3 regions of the Streptomyces sp. Tu 3180 genome follow, and region 3 is predicted to be linked to each of the others. Evidence: riboswitches for the same ligand, from Rfam matches in the RefSeq annotation. Region 3 holds a riboswitch; each other region holds the start of a gene.
What was found. Region 3 has a riboswitch for cobalamin ahead of GL259_RS29130 (energy-coupling factor ABC transporter permease). Riboswitches for the same ligand answer to the same signal wherever they lie in the genome.
Positions count from the first base shown of each region.

Region 1 (4,901 bases), 780 kb from region 3:
CGAAGGGCAGGCGCAGCTTGAAGAAGACGTCCTGCAGCCCCATGACGCCCAGACCCACGGGGCGCCAGCGGCCGTTGGAGCGGCCCGCCTGCTCGGTCGGGTAGAAGTTGATGTCCACGACCCGGTCGAGGAACGTGACGGCCGTGCGCACGGTCGCGTCCAGCCGCGCCCAGTCGAGGTCGCCGGCGGCCGTGTCGACGAACGCGCCGAGGTTGACCGACCCCAGGTTGCAGACCGCCGTCTCCCCGTCGTCGGTGACCTCCAGGATCTCCGTGCAGAGGTTGGAGGAGTGGACGACGTGGCCCGGCTCGGCGGTCTGGTTGGCGGTGCGGTTGGCGGCGTCCTTGAAGGTCATCCAGCCGTTGCCGGTCTGCGCGAGGGTGCGCATCATCCGGCCGTACAGCTCGCGCGCGGGGAGGGTCTTCCTGGCCAGCCCCTTCTCCTCGGCGGCCCGGTAGGCGGCGTCGAACTCCTCGCCCCACAGGTCGACCAGCTCCGGCACGTCCACCGGGGAGAACAGCGACCACCGGCCGTCGGCGTCCACCCGGCGCATGAACTCGTCCGGCACCCAGTGCGCGAGGTTCAGGTTGTGCGTGCGGCGGGCGTCCTCACCGGTGTTGTCGCGCAGCTCCAGGAACTCCTCGATGTCGGAGTGCCAGGTCTCCAGGTAGACCGCCGCCGCGCCCTTGCGCCGTCCGCCCTGGTTCACGGCGGCGACCGAGGCGTCCAGCGTCTTCAGGAACGGGACGATGCCGTTGGAGTGCCCGTTGGTGCCGCGGATCAGCGAACCGCGGGCCCGGACGCGGGAGTAGGACAGGCCGATGCCGCCGGCGTGCTTCGAGAGGCGGGCCACCTGGTGGTAGCGGTCGTAGATCGAGTCCAGCTCGTCCTTGGGGGAGTCCAGCAGGTAGCAGGACGACATCTGCGGGTGCCGCGTGCCGGAGTTGAACAGCGTGGGGGAGGAGGGCAGGTAGTCCAGGCGGCTCATCAGCCCGTAGAGCGCGGCGACCTCGTCCACCGACCGCACGCTGTCGTCCTCGGCGAGACCGGCGGCGACCCGCAGCAGGAAGTGCTGGGGCGTCTCGACGACCTTGCGGGTGATCGGGTGCCGCAGCAGGTAGCGGCTGTGGAGGGTGCGCAGGCCGAAGTAGCCGAAGCGGTCGTCGGCCCGGGTGTCGATCAGCGCGTCGAGCCGGTCCGCGTGCAGCCGGACGAACGCGGCGGTGCGGTCGGCGATCAGGCCCTCGCGGTGCCCGGTCGCGACGGACCCGGTGAACGACGTGACGCCCTGCGAGGCGGCCTCGGCGCGGATGCCGACGGTCAGCAGCCGGGCGGCCAGCCGGGAGTAGGCGGGGTCCTCGGAGATGAGCCCGGCCGCGGCCTCGGTGGCCAGTTCCCGCAGCTCCGTCTCGTCGGCGCGGGCGGACCGGCCGCGCAGCGCGGCGGCGGCGACCCGGCCGGGGTCCGCGTCGGGCAGGTCGGCGGTCAGCTCGGTCAGGGTCCGCAGCAGCGCGGCACCGGGGCCGTCGCTCTGCTCTGTCACGTCGACCGCTGAAGCCGGATCGGCTGGCGCGATGGTCACGTGGGGCTCTCCCTCGCTCGGCACGGGGGCCTCGCCGAGGGCGGGGGGCAGCACACGAACGCACGCGGCGTCGCGTCCACCGGCCCATTCCACGAGGCCCGGACGTCAGGGCACCCGGACCGGACGGCCGGGCGCACTGTCGGCAGGTCCTCGGACTGAAGCCCGTGCGCGCCCGCGCCATGACGCGAACACGCACAAGTACACCGTTGCGGGACAGTTCCGGATTCGCACCGGATTCCCCTGCGGCGACAGCGAGCACGAGCATACATCTTGTGCCGGGTGCTGTCGGCAGGCCCATATGTTGTGTCTCGATGGTGTCAGAGTGTCAACTCATAGGTGAAGAGCGTGATGTCGTCCAGGTGCGGGAGGGACTTCCGGTCGCGCCCGGGCGTGCGGACGGAACCCAGCCGCTCGTGGACGCGGGGGGCGGAGTGCACGGTGCGCCGGGCCGGCAGCACGACCCGGACGCAGCCCTCGACGGCCCGTGCCCGGCCGACGCAGGCGCGGACGAGGGCCTCCCCGACACCGCGGCCCCGGGCCGCATGGGCGACCGCGAGCATCCGGATCCCGGCCTCGCCGGGCCCGGCCATGCAGGCCATCGGTCCGCTGCCCGGTACGAACGTCACCCCGCCCGGCACGCCGCCGTGCTCCACGGCGGCCGGCACCTCGGTGACCGCCGCCCGCGTCGCCGCGTGCCCCCGGCTCACCGGGACACGCGTCGCGCCCCCCGAGGCCGAGCAGCCCGTCCCGGAGGTGGGCCTGCGCGGTGGTCTCACCGAGTTCCCCGTGCTCGCCGGGCTCCGCCGGCCGGACGGCGACGCCCATGGGGGGAGAGTGTGCTTGACGGATACGACGACGGGCCGCCGGATTTCTCCGGCGGCCCGTGGTTCACGGCTGCGGCGTCAGTGCGCGCTGCCCGCCGTGGCCGGCGGGAGCTCCACCTGGACGCCCGGGTCGCCCGCGTCCGCCGTGTAGTCCTCCGGCTTGGTCTGGTCGACGCCCTCGGGGGCCTTGGCGGCCCTCAGGACGAAGGTCAGGACGACCGTGACCAGGACGTTGATGACGAAGGCGGTGAGGCCGATGTAGCCGATCTCGCCGATGCCGGGGATCTCCTTCGAGGAGCCGCCGAAGTGCTTCTGCGTCGGGGAGGCGACGCCGTACGCGGCGACCGTGCCGTAGAGCATGCCGACCGCCCAGCCCGCGAGCAGCGCCCAGCGGTGGAACCAGCGGGTGAACAGGCCGCCGACCAGGGCCGGGAAGGTCTGCAGGATCCAGATGCCGCCCAGCAGCTGGAAGTTGATGGCGACGGTCTTGTCCATGGTCAGGACGAAGGCGAGCGCGCCCACCTTCACCAGCAGGGAGACGATCTTGGAGACCTTGGTCTCCTGGGCCGGTGTGGCGTCCGGCCTGATGAAGTCCTTGTAGATGTTGCGGGTGAACAGGTTCGCCGCCGCGATGGACATGATGGCCGCGGGGACGAGGGCGCCGATGCCGATCGCCGCGAAGGCGACGCCCGCGAACCAGTCGGGGAACATGTCCTCGAACAGCTGCGGGATCGCCAGCTGGCCGTTCTGCACCTTCACGCCCGCCGCGATCGCCATGAAGCCCAGCAGCGCCAGCAGACCCAGCATCAGGGAGTACAGCGGCAGGATCGTGGTGTTGCGGCGGATCACCTCGCGGCTGCGCGAGGACAGCGTCGCCGTGATGGAGTGCGGGTACATGAACAGCGCGAGCGCCGAGCCCAGCGCCAGCGTCGCGTACGTCCACTGGCCCGCGTCGCCCGGCACCAGCGCACCGCGCGGCGCGCCCGTGGCCGGGTTGGTCTGGCCGAACGCCTCGTTCGCCGAGGCGAAGATCTCGTCGAAGCCGCCCAGCTTGATCGGGATGTAGATGATCGCCACCGCGATGACGAGGTAGATCAGCGTGTCCTTCACGAACGCGATGAGCGCGGGCGCCCGCAGACCCGAGGAGTAGGTGTACGCCGCCAGCACGCCGAAGGCGATCAGCAGCGGCAGGTCCTTGACGAACCAGTTGGTGTCCTCGCCGCCGCCGACGCCCATCACGTCCAGCACGGCCTGGATGCCGACCAGCTGGAGCGCGATGTACGGCATCGTCGCCAGGATGCCGGTGACCGCGACGGCCAGCGACAGCCCCTTCGAACCGAACCGGCCGCGCACGAAGTCGGACGTGGTCACGTAGCCGTGCTTGTGCGACACCGACCACAGGCGGGGCAGGAAGGTGAAGATCAGCGGATACACGAGGATCGTGTACGGCACCGCGAAGAAGCCGGCCGCGCCCGCCGCGTAGATCGCCGCCGGGACGGCCACGAAGGTGTACGCGGTGTACAGGTCGCCGCCGAGCAGGAACCAGGTCACCCAGGTGCCGAAGGACCGGCCGCCCAGGCCCCACTCGTCGAGGCTGTGCTCGTTCGCCGCCTTGCGCCAGCGCGCGGCCAGGAAGCCCATGACCGTGACGAGCACGAAGAAGAAGACGAAGACGGCGAGCGCCACGCCGTTCACGCCGTCGTTCACTGCGCCGCACCTCCCTTCGGGGCCCTGCGGGCGCGCTGGTCACGCTGCCAGAGCTTGTACGCGACCATGGTCAGCAGGGTGGAGATCAGCACCCACGCCATCTGGTACCAGTAGAAGAACGGGATGCCGATGACGACGGGGTCGGTCTTCGCGTACGACCCGACCCACAGCATGGCCACGAAGGGTGCGACGAGACAGAGGGCGATGACGACGCGCACGGGCGTCACCACCGGCCCCCTGCCGGTTCCTGGGGCTTGTGACATCAGACGGCTCCGTCCCCTCACTGATCACCGGCGGTAGTGCGCAGGAAATCTAGGTCAGGGGGTGGCTCGTCCGTAACCCCTCGTCCGTATACCGGTACCTCGAATTCCACTCAACCGAGAGGCACCGGCAGCGAAATCCCCGTCAACCGTCCGTTTCGCCGGGGCTCCCGGGCTCAGTCCTGCGGACGCTTCAGCCGCGCGACGAACTTGTACCGGTCGCCCCGGTACACCGACCGCACCCACTCCACCGGCTGTCCGTCCCGGTCCAGCGAGTGCCGGGAGAGCATCAGCATCGGCAGGCCGACGTCCGTGCCGAGCAGGCCGGCCTCGCGCGGGGTGGCCAGCGAGGTCTCGATGGTCTCCTCGGCCTCCGCCAGATGGACGTCGTACACCTCCGCGAGGGCGGTGTAGAGGGACGTGTACTTGACCAGGCTGCGGCGCAGTGCCGGGAAGCGCTTCGCGCTCAGGTGGGTGGTCTCGATGGCCATCGGCTCGCCGTTGGCCATGCGCAGCCGCTCGATGCGC
Region 1 covers NZ_WOXS01000002.1:5,504,073-5,508,973, forward strand. Annotated here, with positions in the region: gene GL259_RS25850 (ribonucleoside-diphosphate reductase subunit alpha) at 1-1,582, opposite strand, end outside; cobalamin riboswitch at 1,706-1,864, opposite strand; partial or broken gene GL259_RS25855 (GNAT family N-acetyltransferase) at 1,900-2,407, opposite strand; gene GL259_RS25860 (sodium:solute symporter family protein) at 2,485-4,113, opposite strand; gene GL259_RS25865 (DUF3311 domain-containing protein) at 4,110-4,376, opposite strand; gene GL259_RS25870 (GntR family transcriptional regulator) at 4,550-4,901, opposite strand, start outside.
Region 1: it holds a riboswitch for cobalamin, as region 3 does, so the genes downstream of both, GL259_RS25850 (ribonucleoside-diphosphate reductase subunit alpha) here and GL259_RS29130 (energy-coupling factor ABC transporter permease) in region 3, are expected to answer to the same signal.

Region 2 (4,901 bases), 1.1 Mb from region 3:
GAGAGCACGGCCGGGTCGGTGGTGGGGCCGCTGCGGCAGATCAGCCGCGTACGGCCGGCAGGGCCCACCTTCGTGCTCAGAGCCTCCTCCATGAGGGTCTTGTCCCGGTCGGCCAGCACCGCCACCGCGGCGCGCCGCTGGTTGGCGTTGGCGGCCACCAGCTCGCTGACCACCGTGAAGACCTGCTCGGACAATCCCAGGACCACGGCGTGCCCGTGTTCGAGCACGGTGGAACGGCCCCGCCGCAGCGCGGTGAGCCGCTCCGTGAGCGCCGTCGTGATCAGGCCGACGAGCGTCGAGACGTACAGCAGGGTGACCAGTGCGAGCAGCACCGACATCGCCACCCGCAGCGGCGTGCCCGTCGCACCGCCCAGCCGCAGCGTCTCCCCGGTGAGGTGCCACACCTGCGCCAGCCGGTCCGTCAGGGACGCCGGCACGCCGGGGTCGGTCCACACCAGCACCGCACTGGCCGGGACGACGACGGCCAGGCACAGCAGCGCCATCCAGCCGACGAGGGCGGCGGCACCGCGGGCCAGCGTGCTGTCGAACCAGTAGCGGGCCCTGTCACCGAACGGAGTGCGCCGCTGCGCCATCCTTCCCCCCTCCCTCGCCCCGAACTCCCGCAGGGCCGCGTCGGCGCCGCGTACGCGATGCGCCGCGCGGGCCCGCCGGAGAGCACGGATGTGGATCCGCACGTCGCAGTGTGGGGGATCGGTCACCGCGTCGGACGGAGCTCGCGCGGCGTTCATCCCTTCGGGTCTGCCAGGCCGTTCACCTCGGCGGATCCGCCGTGACGTCAGGGTTCGCCGCCGCTTAGCTCCTTCGGGTCAACGCCGGAGCGAAGGACGGGTGCCCGGTCACGGCCGTCGGTACAAAGGCCGCCATGACTGAAGATCACGCAGTGGTGCGTCCGGACGGCGGCTTCTCCCGGAGGAGTTTCGCGGCGGTGGCCGGCACGGCCACGGTGGCCACGGCCCTGACCGGCGGCGTCGCCGCGGCGCTGCCCGCACCGGCCGCCCCGGCCGGCAGGCGCGGCGCCGACTTCGACCGGTGCCTGGCCGTCGCCCGCGCACTCCTCGTCCTGGACTCCGACGACCGCCCCCTCGTCCCGCGTTACCAGAACGTCCTCCGGAAGGGACTGCCGGCCCAGCGACGGGCACGGCCCAAGGACGTCCTGGTCATCGGTGCCGGCCCGGCCGGTCTCGTGGCCGCCTGGCTGCTGAAGGGGGCAGGTCACCGGGTGACGGTGCTGGAGGCCAACGGCAACCGGGCGGGCGGGCGCGTCAAGACCTTCCGCAGCGGCGGCCACGAACGCGCCGAGCAGCCCTTCGCCGATCCCCGCCAGTACGCCGAGGCGGGCGCGATGCGCATCCCGGGCAGCCACCCCCTGGTGATGGAGCTGATCGACCAGTTCGGCCTGAAGAAGCGGCGTTTCCACTACGTCGACGTCGACGGCGGGGGACGTCCCGCCCACCGCACCTGGATCCACGTCAACGGTGTCCGCGTGCGGCGCGCCGACTACGCCCGCGCGCCCCGGCGCGTGAACCGGTCGTTCGGTGTCCCCCGGGCCCACTGGGACACCCCCGCCGCCGCCGTCCTGCGCTCCGCGCTGGATCCGGTGCGCGACGAGTTCAGTCACGTCGGCCGCGACGGCAAGCGGGTCGGGAAGCCGCTCCCGGAGCAGTTGCGGGGCTGGGCCCGCGTGGTGCAGCGGTTCGGTGACTGGTCGATGTTCCGCTTCCTGACCGAGCACGCCGGCCTCGACGAACGGACCGTCGACCTGATCGGCACCCTGGAGAACCTCACCTCACGCCTTCCCCTGTCCTTCATCCACAGTTTCATCGGCTCCTCCCTGATCAGCCCCGACACGCCCTTCTACGAGCTGGAGGGCGGCACGGCCGTACTGCCGGACGCCCTGCTGGAACGCGTGCGGGAGGACGTGCGGTTCGACCGCCGTGTCACACGCATCGAGTACCACCACCCGGACCGTCCCTCCCCGGACACCGGGCACGTCCGGGGCAAGGGTCCGCACGTGTGGGTGGACACCGTGTCGGAGGGCCGCGGCGGTCCCGTCGTACGCGAACAGTTCACCGCGGACGTCGCCGTGGTCACGGTGCCGTTCTCCGGGCTGCGCCACGTGCAGGTCGACCCGCCCCTGTCGTACGGCAAGCGCCGGGCGGTCTGCGAACTGCACTACGACAGCGCGACCAAGGTGCTGCTGGAGTTCAGCCGTCGTTGGTGGGAGTTCGACGAGGCGGACTGGAAGAGGGAGCTGCGCGCCGTCGACCCGGATCTGTACGACGCCTACCGCACCGGCCGCGCCGCCGCGGACGGCAGTCTGCTCGGCGCCCACCCCTCCGTGCCCGCCGGGCACATCACAGCGGGCCAGCGCACCCACTACGCCGCCAACCGCTCGATCACGCGCGACCAGCCGGAGGCGGTCGGCGTCGTGGGCGGCGGCTCGGTGTCGGACAACGCCAACCGGTTCATGTTCCACCCCTCCCATCCGGTTCCGGGCAGCGCGGGGGGTGTGGTCCTGGCCTCCTACAGCTGGGCGGACGACGCCCTGCGCTGGGACTCCCTGGACGACGACGCACGGTATCCGCGCGCGCTGTGCGGCCTCCAGCAGGTCTACGGCCGGCGCATCGAGGTCTTCTACACCGGCGCGGGCCGCACGCAGAGCTGGCTGCGCGACCCCTACGCCTACGGGGAGGCGTCCGTGCTGCTGCCCGGGCAGCACACGGAGCTGCTGCCCGCCGTCCCCGTGCGCGAAGGGCCGTTGCACTTCGCCGGGGACCACACGTCCGTGAAGCCCGCGTGGATCGAGGGGGCCGTGGAGTCCGCCGTGCGTACCGCCCTGGAGATCCACACCGCGTGAGCCGGGCGGCCCGCCCGGCCGCGGCCGAGAGCGGGTCGTCCCCGCAGGGAACCCCCGGCAGCAGCTGACCGGGCGGCTGCCGGGGGGGTGCCCTCGCGGGCGGCCCGCGCCGTCCCGCCCGCGGCCCCGTTGCGCTGCCGCTCCGGCGCGGCAGCGGTCCTCGGCCGTTCAGGGGGCCGTGCGGCGGCGCGGCGGGGTGAAGGCGTACAGGTCGAGGATCTCCGGCCGGGGAGCGACGCCGGGACCGCCCGCCCGTACCCAGGCGGCGACGTCCTCCGTCGCCGCCGGGTCGTTGACCAGGCCGAGCCACACCGGCCGGGCTCCGGCCGCCCGCCCGGCGGAGGAGGGCTGCACGACGACCACGTTGGCCTGGTCGCACACGTCCAGGCAGTCGGAGACGCGCACGGGCGCCTCGGCACGCAGACGCTCGGTCTGCGCGGCGTGGTCGACGCCGGTCACCTTCGCGGTGCCGCAGCAGCAGTCGCGGCACACGACGACCCGGCACGGCACGGCGCCGACCGGTTGCGCAGCCTCCTCGGCGCCGAACGCCTGACCCTCCGTCGTCCCGGGCACGCCGAACCACCCCTCTCCTCCGGGGAGCTCCGCCCCGGTGTCCTTCGAGGAGGCGACGACGTGAGTCTCCTGGCTCTCGGGTCGTGGCTCGTCCCGGCCTTCCCGCCCTGCGCGGGGCAGTGGCCCGTTCGGGATCCGCTCGCCGATCACAGTGGCGGGACCGCGCCGGATTCGCACCGGCTTCCTCGGACCGTCGTCGCCCTGTCGCCGGTCATCATCGCATCAGCCGGCCGCCCGCCCTCGGGCGCCTGCGCCGGACCCGCCCCTCCCGGCGGCCGTGGGTCACTCCGGCTCGGGAGCGTGCGGGCTCGTCGAGGGCGGCTCGGCCGGGCGTTCCCGGCCGCCGTCATGACCGGACACCACCACGACGACCAGCCCCACCACGACGGCCCCGGCGGCCACCCGGCCGGCGGCCCGCACCCCCCAGCCCGGCAGCGACACGCCCCCGCGCCGTCCCGGCCCGCCCAGTCGCTCGGCCCGCCGGGCGGGCCGCAGCAGCCGAGCCAGCAGCAGTGCCGCGACCGGGAGTTGGAGCAGCCACAGGACGGTGCGCGGCCACTCGCCGTACCAGACGTTGGTGCCGTACAGCAGGGTGTGCCACACGCTCAGCACGTACACGACGATGACGAAGCGGTGCAGGCGGCGCCAGGTGCCGGCGCCGATGCGGTGCCGGACGTAGAACAGCAGGCCGAGGGGAACGGCCAGGTAGAGGGCGCCCTGGCCGAGGGGGATGGCTACCTGGCCGGTGCCGGAGTCGTACCAGCCGGGCACGAACGTGTCCGCGAAGCCCGCCCACAGCCGTTCGAGCCACGTCAACCGGGCCTCGTACCGCACGAGTTCCGCCGCGAACATCAGCGCGTGCGCGAACATCAGGGCCATCGTGGTCAGGCTCGTGGTGCGGTGCCAGCGCTCCAGGGTCTGCCGGGGGACCGGCAGCCGGGCGGGGCGCGGCCCGGACAGCAGCAGACCGAGCATGACCGTGCCCCAGGCCCACAACAGGCCCGACCAGCCGAACGCCTGGCTGAGCAGGTACATCCAGTACGTGCCGGGGTCGTCCATGAACGGCATGACCGCGACCGTGTCCGACTCGCCCGACTCCATGCGCGCCCACAGCAACACGAACACGAGCGCCGTGACCACCACCGCCGCGCTCGCGTCGGGCAGCGCGGCCCTCAGGTCGGCGCGCAGGGCGACGCGATCGGCCGGACGCCTGTCACGGGCGGGCGGTGCGGCCGTGCCGTCGTCCTCCGGCGTCGTCTCTGGCAGCATCCTGGGCCTTCCGGGGCGCGGAACACCGACGGGCGGTGTGCACGTGGGACGGGAGGCACCAGTGTGACCGAGGCGGCCGGGAGCACCGAGGCCACATCCGGCCAGAGTGGTCCCCGGCCGACGCAGGGCCCTGACGCCCGCCGGGGCACCGATCGCATCCGGACAACCGGCGCCGCACCCC
Region 2 covers NZ_WOXS01000002.1:7,376,869-7,381,769, reverse strand. Annotated here, with positions in the region: partial or broken gene GL259_RS33635 (NAD-binding lipoprotein) at 1-593, opposite strand, end outside; gene GL259_RS33630 (NAD(P)/FAD-dependent oxidoreductase) at 884-2,878, shown strand; gene GL259_RS33625 ((2Fe-2S) ferredoxin domain-containing protein) at 3,047-3,388, opposite strand; cobalamin riboswitch at 3,514-3,638, opposite strand; gene GL259_RS33620 (ferric reductase-like transmembrane domain-containing protein) at 3,734-4,720, opposite strand.
Region 2: it holds a riboswitch for cobalamin, as region 3 does, so the genes downstream of both, GL259_RS33625 ((2Fe-2S) ferredoxin domain-containing protein) here and GL259_RS29130 (energy-coupling factor ABC transporter permease) in region 3, are expected to answer to the same signal.

Region 3 (4,901 bases):
GCGCGGCGGTGCCCGCGTAGGCCTTGACGGGGTCGAAGGGGGAGACCGCGGCGATCGCGAACACGCCGAAGGTGACGACGAGGAGCACGGGCACGGCGGACAGGGCCCGCCGTGCCACGAGCCGGGTCATCTCTCCCCAGGGCAGGGAGGTCATTTCTTCGGCTGCCAGTCCTCGACGTTCCACCAGGGGCCGCTGGCGAAGCCGTGCTCGTGCGGTTCGGTCTGCGTGGTCAGCCCGTCCCAGCGGTCGGCGAGGACGTACATGTGGTCGATGTGGGTGAGGAAGGTGTAGCCCGGGTTCTTCACCAGTTCGCGCTGGAGGTCGTCGTAGGCGGCCTTGCGGTCCTCGGGGTCCTGGCTGCGGCGGCCGGTGTCGAGGGCCTCGTCCACGGCCGGGTCGTCGTACCGGGCCATGTTGTTGAAGCCGTCCCCGGCGAGGGAGGAGTGCAGCAGGGTGTAGAGGCCGAAGTCGGGGTCGCCGGTGCTGCCGAAGCCCGCGAGGACGGCGTCGTGCTTCATCCGGGGCTCGATGACCTCCCAGGTGGCGCTCTCGACCTTCACCTCGATGCCGGCCTTCTTGGCGTCGGAGGCGTAGGCGAGGGCGTGGTCCTGGCGGACCTTGTCGCCGGAGGGGTGGAAGAGCGTGAACGAGGCGCGGCGGCCGTCCTTGGCGCGGATGCCGTCCTGGCCCGGCTTCCAGCCGGCGTCGTCGAGGACGCGCTCCGCCTCGCCGAGGTCCCGGTCGCGTTCGGTGCCCCGCGCGAACCAGGGGTCGTCCAGGGGCAGCGGGCCGTAGGCGGGGCGGCCGGCTCCGTCGAGGATCTTGTCGACCATGGCCTCGCGGTCCACGGCGAGGTCCAGGGCGCGGCGGATCGCGGTGTCGCCGGTGACCGGGTTGCCGGTGGGGAGGGTGACGGCGCGGAAGTCGTAGGAGGTCGCCCGGTACGTCTTCCTGCCGTCCTCGTTCTCGAAGGTGGCGGCGAGGTTGGGCGGGAGGACCGCGCCGTCGAGGTCGCCGGAGCGCAGCCGGGTGGCGCGGACGTCGTCGTCGGCGACGATCGCCATGGTGAGCTTTTTCACCTTCGGCGCGCCGCCCCAGTAGTCCGGATTGGCCTTGAAGGTGAGCTTCTCGCCCTTGCGCCAGTCGGTGAGGACGTACGGTCCGGTGCCGACCGGCTTCGTGTTGAAGGAGCCGGTGTTGGGGTCCTGCTCGCCGGCGACGTGCTCGGGGACGATGGGCAGGACCGTGCGGGCGGCGAAGGCCGCGTAGGGGTACTTGAGGGTGAAGACGACCTTGTCGTCGCCGTCCGCCCGCACCTCCTCGATGGCGTCCAGTTCGCTCTTGGCGGTGTTGTTGGTCCTGTCGTCCAGCACCGTGCGGTACGTGAAGACCACGTCGTCGGCGGTGAGCGGCTCGCCGTCGCTGAAGCGCACGCCGTCGCGCAGGGTGTAGGTGTAGGTACGGCCGCCGTCGCCGACCTCGGGCAGCGCCTTCGCCAGCGCGGGCTTCAGCTTCTGGCCGGCGTCCCGGACGAGCAGTCCGTCGAAGATCTTGGAGTTGCCGTCCTTGCCGTAGCCGAGCAGCGGGCTCAGGGTGTCCGGCTCGGAGGCGACGCCGATCACCACGGAATCGGCGGACGCGCCGCCGTCCGTGCCTCCGCCCGGCGCCGAGCAGGCGGCGGCCGCGCCGGTCACCGCGGCCGCGACGGCGGCGGTGGCGGCACTCCGTATTCGTCGGGTCGTCATCGAACCTCACATCCCTGATGCCTTGAAATCGCTGTTGCATATTAATTGCAGCAAGACACTGCCCGGCGCCGCCCTCTTCCAGTCCCCCCGCTTCGACGGGTCCGCGGCCGGTGTCAAGTCCGCAGGTGTGCGCCGGGGCGCTCGCCGCCGGGCGCTGCCCGCGCGCCCCCGCGTCCGCTTGTCACCGGGCCGGAACGGGCACTACTGTCGCCACGCCTTGGTGACGGGAAATCGGTGCGATACCGGTGCGGCCCTCGCCACTGTGATCGGGAAGTCCGGCTCCAGTCCTCGCGGACGGCCACTGGGTCCCCTCGGGACCCGGGAAGGCGGAGCACGGGCGGTGGTACCCGTCAGCCAGGAGACCGGCCAAGGCGCGTCAACCATCCACGAGGTGCTGGAGAGGGTCTGCTGAGCCATGCACATAGCCGAGGGTTTTCTGCCACCGGCGCACGCGGTCGCCTGGAGCGTCGCATCGGCGCCGTTCGTCGTCCACGGAGCCCGGTCGCTCGTCCGCGAGGTCAAGGAACATCCCGAGAGCACGCTGCTGCTCGGCGCCTCGGGAGCGTTCATGTTCGTCCTGTCCGCGCTCAAGCTCCCCTCGGTGACGGGGAGTTGTTCCCACCCCACCGGCACGGGCCTGGGCGCGATCCTGTTCCGGCCGCCGGTCGTGGCGGTGCTGGGCACCATCACCCTGCTGTTCCAGGCGCTGCTGCTCGCGCACGGCGGGCTGACCACGCTCGGCGCCAACGTCTTCTCGATGGCGGTCGTCGGCCCCTGGGCCGGGTACGGCGTCTACAAGCTGCTGCGCCGCTGCGGCGTCCCGCTGATGGCGGCGGTGTTCTGCGGCGCCTTCGTCGCCGACCTGTCGACGTACTGCGTGACGAGCGTCCAGCTCGCGCTCGCGTTCCCCGACCCGGACAGCGGGTTCCTCGGCGCGCTCGGCAAGTTCGGCTCCGTCTTCGCCGTCACGCAGATCCCGCTCGCGGTGAGCGAGGGGCTGCTGACCGTGCTGGTGATGCGCATGCTGGTGCAGTCCAGCAAGGGTGAGCTGACCCGGCTCGGGGTGCTGGTGACGACGGCCGGCCGCAAGACGCGGGACGAGGCCGGGGCGGTGACCCGATGAGCCGGAACGCGAAGATCAACACCCTGCTGCTGCTCCTCGTCGCCGCACTCGCGGTGCTGCCGCCGGCGCTCGGCCTCGGCGACCACAAGGAGGAGCCGTTCACGGGCGCCGACGCCGAGGCGGAGACCGCGATCACCGAGATCGACCCGGACTACGAGCCGTGGTTCTCGCCGCTGTACGAACCGCCGTCCGGCGAGATCGAGTCGGCGCTGTTCGCCCTCCAGGCGGCGATCGGCGCGGGCGGCCTCGCGTACTACTTCGGGCTGCGGCGGGGGCGGCGGCAGGGCGAGGCGCGTGCGGCGGCCCGGCCGGGGGCCGGGGCGGACCCCGGCGGCGAGGCGGCGGATCCCGCGCGGCCGGACGCCGGCGCGGACGCCGGTGACGGGACCTCCTCCGAACGGCGGGGCTGAGTCCTCTTGCTGCCGATCGACGCGGCGGCGCACGGCAGCCGCTGGCGCCACCGCCACCCCGTGGACAAGGCCGTGCTCGGACTGGGCCTCACCGTGCTCGCGATCTCGCTGCCGCCCTGGCCGGGCGCGGCCCTGGTGCTGCTGACCGCGCTCGCGGTGCTGCTGGGCCCGGCGGGCGTGCCCGGCCGGCGGCTGTGGCGCGCCTACCGGGTGCCGCTGGGCTTCTGCGTCACCGGCGCGCTGCCGCTGCTCGTCCGGGTGGGCGGACCGGACGGGTGGGTGTCGCTGGCCGGGGACGGGCCGCTGCGCGCCGGGGAGTTGCTGCTGCGCACGTCGGCGGCCTCCCTCGGGGTGCTGCTGTTCGCCTTCACCACCCCGATGTCCGACCTGCTGCCGCGCCTGGCCGGCGCCGGGGTGCCCGCACCGGTCGTCGACGTGGCCCTGGTGACGTACCGGATGAGCTTCCTGCTGCTGGACTCGGTGCGCCGGGTGCGCCAGGCGCAGGCGGCCCGGCTCGGGCACACCACCCGCTCCGCCACCTGGCGTTCGCTCGGCGGGCTCGGCGCCACCGCGTTCGTCCGGGCCTTCGACCGGGCGGCCCGGTTGCAGACCGGGCTCGCCGGGCGCGGCTACGACGGCACCCTGCGCGTCCTGGTGCCCGAGGCCCGGGTCTCCGTCCGCTTCACGGCCGGGAGCGTGGCGCTGCTCGTGGGCCTGGCCGTCCTCGCCCTCGCTCTGGAAAGGCCTCTGTCATGACCGGGTCCGCGCTGCTCTCCCTGCGGGACGCGTCCTTCGCGTACGAGGACGGGCCGCCCGTGCTCACCGGCCTCGACTTCGAGGTGCGCGAGGGGCGCGCGCTCGCGCTGCTGGGCCGCAACGGCAGCGGCAAGACGACGCTGATGCGGCTGCTCAGCGGTGGACTGCGCCCGCACAGCGGCGCGTTGGCGGTCGACGGCGTGCCCGTCCGCTACGACCGCAAGGGGCTGACCCGGCTGCGGACGACCGTGCAGCTGGTGGTGCAGGACCCCGACGACCAGTTGTTCGCCGCGTCCGTCGGCCAGGACGTGTCGTTCGGACCGCTCAACCTCGGCCTGCCCGACGCCGAGGTGCGCGCCCGGGTGGCCCAGGCGCTGGCCGCGCTGGACATCACCGCCCTCGCCGACCGGCCCACGCACCTGCTGTCCTACGGGCAGCGCAAGCGCACGGCGATCGCGGGCGCGGTCGCCATGCGGCCCCGCGTGCTGATCCTGGACGAGCCGACGGCGGGGCTCGACCCCGACGGCCAGGAGAGGCTGCTCGCCACCCTCGACGGACTGCGCGAGAACGGCACCACGGTCGTCATGGCCACCCACGACGTGGACCTCGCCCTGCGCTGGGCCGACGACGCGGCGCTGCTCACGCCGTCCGGGGTGCACACCGGGCCGGCCGCCGGGACGCTGGCCCGCACCGACCTGCTCCGGGCGGCGGGCCTGCGGCTGCCCTGGGGCGTCGCGGTCGGTCGGCTCCTGCGCGCGCAGGGGCTGCTGGCCGACACGGCCGTCGGACCCCGCACCCCGGAGGAACTGGCGGAAGCGGTCCGGACGGACCGTTAGCGCGCCGGGAGCGGACCGCGTTCCCGCGGC
Region 3 covers NZ_WOXS01000002.1:6,286,617-6,291,517, reverse strand. Annotated here, with positions in the region: gene GL259_RS29140 (ABC transporter permease) at 1-130, opposite strand, end outside; gene GL259_RS29135 (ABC transporter substrate-binding protein) at 151-1,746, opposite strand; cobalamin riboswitch at 1,948-2,132, shown strand; gene GL259_RS29130 (energy-coupling factor ABC transporter permease) at 2,162-2,869, shown strand; gene GL259_RS29125 (energy-coupling factor ABC transporter substrate-binding protein) at 2,866-3,279, shown strand; gene cbiQ (cobalt ECF transporter T component CbiQ) at 3,286-4,035, shown strand; gene GL259_RS29115 (ATP-binding cassette domain-containing protein) at 4,032-4,871, shown strand.